Regions from separate parts of the Thermoanaerobacterium aotearoense genome, predicted to be linked through region 2. Evidence: predicted binding sites of a transcription regulator. Region 2 holds the regulator's gene; the other holds the start of a gene.
The links. The regulator HrcA, encoded in region 2, represses chaperone genes, less so after heat shock. The targets are predictions, from matches to a motif close to ATTAGCACTCANNNNNNNTGAGTGCTAAT.
Positions count from the first base shown of each region.

Region 1: a site for HrcA is predicted at 1,483-1,511, ahead of GSH73_RS12920 (nucleotidyltransferase family protein). Genes of this name have one in related genera too.

Region 1 covers NZ_CP047602.1:2,580,322-2,582,532, forward strand. Annotated here, with positions in the region: gene GSH73_RS12915 (glycosyltransferase family 4 protein) at 1-332, opposite strand, end outside; gene GSH73_RS12920 (nucleotidyltransferase family protein) at 347-1,375, opposite strand; gene ymfI (elongation factor P 5-aminopentanone reductase) at 1,584-2,211, opposite strand, start outside.
Region 2 covers NZ_CP047602.1:1,209,627-1,211,837, reverse strand. Annotated here, with positions in the region: gene dnaK (molecular chaperone DnaK) at 1-222, opposite strand, end outside; gene grpE (nucleotide exchange factor GrpE) at 248-847, opposite strand; gene hrcA (heat-inducible transcriptional repressor HrcA) at 874-1,908, opposite strand; gene hemW (radical SAM family heme chaperone HemW) at 2,002-2,211, opposite strand, start outside.

The DNA.
Region 1 (2,211 bases), 1.3 Mb from region 2:
ACCTTTAAGTTGTCTACAAAGTCTAAAATATATTCGCCCCATTCACCACCGTAAATCCCATATTCATGCTCGATCACTAACAAATCAATTAACGAATCATTTAATTTATTGGCGAGTTCTAAATAGCTATTTCTGTCGTGCTGCTTAAGCCTATAAATAACGTCATCGCCATAATCATATTCTTTATCGTCTATCGCAATCACTTTTGGTTCATTTATGATTTTAATATCTTTAAGCTCATTTACCAGATCCTGTGTGAATGTAGCTATTCCACATTCTCTCGGTGGAAATGTACTCAAAAACGCAATATTTATTTCTTTATTCTTTACCATTCATAACACCTCCATCAACTTACAGCGTAATCGTCAATACCGTTTGCGTAAACTTCATCTTCAATTTTCCTGATTCCATCTACGACGCTATTTGAAGCTACGACAGCATTTATCAAATTTACATTTCCTTTAACTTTGACATTGTCCCATAAAACACTGTGCCTTATAATGCTGTTAGAACCTATATGCGTATTATCACCTATAATCGCATACGGACCTATCTCTGCTTTCGCGTCTATTTTGACGTTGCTTCCTATAAAAACAGGCTCAACAATTTTTGCCGAACTATCAATTGTGATCTTTCTATGTTTAATGTCGCTTATATCAACGTATTTGCAATGTTTTTTCAATATGTCAAAGTGGACTTTTTTATACTTCTCAATTGTACCTATGTCTATCCAATACCCGTCATACCTATACGCAGCCATTTTATAACCTTTCGATAAAAGTTTCGGATATGTATCCCTTTCTATTGATACCACTTCATCTTTAGGGATTTCACTTAATAGCTGTGGTTCAAATACGTATATTCCCGCATTTATCCATTTTGAATTAGTTTCATACGGTTTTGGCTTTTCTTTAAAAGCTGTAATGTAATCATTATCGTCGTATTCTATCACACCATACTGTGATGGATCCTCTACTTTAGTCATGGCAATAGTAGCTAATGCTTTTTTTGACTTGTGATACTCCACAAGACTTCTAATATCGATATCACATATAATATCTGAATTTAGCACTAAGAAAGTATCATCAAAAAACTCTTCAGCATTTTTTATAGCTCCGCCTGTTCCTAATGGTATGTCCTCTTTAATAAAAGAAACTTTTACGCCTAATTTCTCACCATCCTCAAAATAGTCTTCAATGTGATTAGATTTATAGCATGTGCTTATTACGACCTCATCTACGCCTTGCTTTTTAAGCCTTAAAACGGTAGACTCTAACAGAGGTTTGCCCATTATGGGTACCATAGGTTTAGGAAGAAAATTCGTCAGAGGTCTTAGCCTTGTACCTAATCCTCCTGCCAGCAATAATGCTTTCATTCGAATTCCCCCTTAATCCATATTTAGTTTTTGTTTAATAATTAGAATTTATAAGCGTGTTGCAATAAAAGCACAATGTGAATCAAATGTGAAGATACATCAGTAGTATTAGCACTCTATATAAACGGCTGCTAACAATTAAAATTATAATCCTTTTAATTCCATAAGTCAAGAGGAGTAAATATATGTAAACGTTAAAAATTAAAGTTTACATATATCCTCCATCTACAGTCAATACTTGTCCTGTAATAAAAGATGATTGATCTGACAGTAAAAAAGTCACTGCCTTAGCGACTTCATCTGCTGTCCCAAGTCTTTCAAGGGAAGTTCTCGACGCCAGATATTTAAGTGTGTCATCTGACAAGCTTTTATTCATGTCAGTTTCGATTACCCCTGGCGCAACACAATTAACTCGTATATTTGATGGCCCTAATTCTTTAGCTAATGCCTTTGTAAAAGCTATAATAGCGCCTTTTGAAGCGGAATATGCCACTTCACAAGATGCGCCATATATTCCCCACATAGATGAAACATTCACAATGGCACCTCTTTTATTTTTTAACATATACTTTAAGGCACTTTGCGTACAATTAAACATGCCATTCAAATTTACATCAATTATGTATCTCCAATCTTCTTCGGATACATCCATAAAAGGTTTTATCTGGGATACACCAGCATTGTTGACCAAGTAATCTATTCGTCCAAATCTGTCAATCACATTTTTCATCATCATTTCCACTTCTTCTTTATTTCTGATATCTGCCTTAAATACATCCGCATATCCTAAGTTACTTTTTATATAATTCTTCAAACTACATGCGCTTTCATAATCT
Region 2 (2,211 bases):
ACCCATATGTCTTTTTATAGACATAACTGTCCTTTCAGGGTTTGTAATAGCCTGTCTTTTTGCGACTTGGCCTACTAATCTTTCACCTTCTTTTGTAAACGCCACAACAGATGGAGTTGTCCTGGCCCCCTCTGAGTTTGGTATGACTACCGGCTGTCCTCCTTCCATAACAGCTACGCACGAAAAAGTTGTGCCAAGATCAATTCCTATAATTTTTCCCATAATCTACTCCTCCTATTCCTATACTTTATTTTGCTACTTTGACCATACTCGGTCTTATTACTTTATTATTAAACATATATCCCTTTTGAAAAACTTCAATTATCTCATTTTCCTTCTTATCTTCTACCTCTTCCTGCATAACAGCATGATGCTTATATGGATCAAATATTTGGCCTAAAGCCTCTATCTCTTTAACCCCTATCTTTTCTAAAATACCTTTAAATTGCCTGTATATTAAATTGACACCTTCTTTAAAGGAAGCTATTTCCTCATTATCACCGTGAGATGCTTCAAGAGCTCTCTCAAAATTATCTATAACTGGCAATATATCTAAGATTACCTGTTCTTTACCATATTCAATCAGATCTGCTTTTTCCTTTTCTGTCCTTCTCCTGTAATTCTCAAATTCTGCTTTCAATCTCTGGGCCATTTCTAAGTATTCATTTGCTTCATCTTCTTTTTGCTTAAGCTTATTTTTCAATTCTTCAATTTCTCCTTCGTAATTTTTTTCTTCACCCTGATCAGAATTTTCTGTACCTATGCTGCCTTCACTGTCATCTTGAGGTCGGTCAGCATCAGATACATTGTCTTTTAAATCTTCGTCTAAATTGTTTTTGCTTTCCATTGTATCTTTTTCTCTATCCAATTGATTCACCTCTTATTTTCTTGGTATATATATGACAAAACTTTTGACAATTCATTCGACATCGTGTTTATTTCATTTATAAGCCTCTTGTAATTCATCCTTGTAGGCCCAATAATGCCAAAAGTCCCAACAACCTCACCATTTATCTTATACGTAGATTTGATTATGCTTAAATCCCACATCTCTTCAAACTTGCTTTCACTTCCAATAGTAACATCGATGGAATCGTCTAAAGGCTCTAATACTGAATTCATAATGTCTTTATTGTCAATCAGATCAAAAAACATTTTAGCTTTTAAGAGATCCTTGTACTCAGGAAAGTTGAGAATATTTGAAATGCCTTCCGAATACAAGTCTGTTTCATCCATCTGCTTTAAACCATTTATAATCGTATCTGTAATCTTGTCTATGATTCCGATAGCACTGCCAGACTCTTTTTTTATCTCATCTCTCAACGTCTGGTCCATTTCTCTTTTTCTTTTTCCTATCATTTTATTGTTGATCAGGTTGTTTAAAAACTCAAACAAATTATTATCAATATTATCCTTTAAGCTTATTAAATAGTTTTTCATGATGCCTGATTCTGTCATTACAAGAAGTATCAATTTATTTGCATCAACAGGCAATATTTGTATTCTCTTAATCGTGTTTTCATCAATTCGAGGCATCTTAACCACTATAGTGTGGTTAGTAATGGTAGATAATAACCTGGCATATTTCTTCACTATATCGTCTATCTCAGCAAAAACCTCATCAATTGCCTCTACTTCATCGTCACGACTTTCATTCAAATAGTGCTCTAATATATTATTAACATAAAACCTGTATCCTTTATCAGATGGTATTCTACCTGCAGATGTATGAGGCTGTTCAAGATACCCCATCTCCTCAAGGTCAGCCATTTCATTTCTAATTGTAGCCGAGCTTACACCAAGATTATATCGCTTTGCAATTGTCCGAGATCCAATTGGTTCTGCCGTCAAAATATAGTCATTAATCACAGCTTCTAAAATCTTCTTTTTCCTATCATCTAACGGCATATTCACCACCCCAAATTCTATTATTAGCACTCTTAGCTTGAGAGTGCTAATCACGATTTAAAAATACCACTATTGTGGATATTTGTCAATACTTTAAAATAAAAAATCCTCAAACACATTATTGGACACATCTACGCCTTTTGGCGTCAATTTAAGATTTTCACCTTCTTTTCTTAAAAGCCCCAACTCTATATTTTTATAAATGGCATTTTTAAATACAAAGAACATGCTTTCGCCAAATCTCTCTTTAAAGTCTTTGTCATTTACTCCATCCATCATTCTAAGACCTAAAAACATAAACTC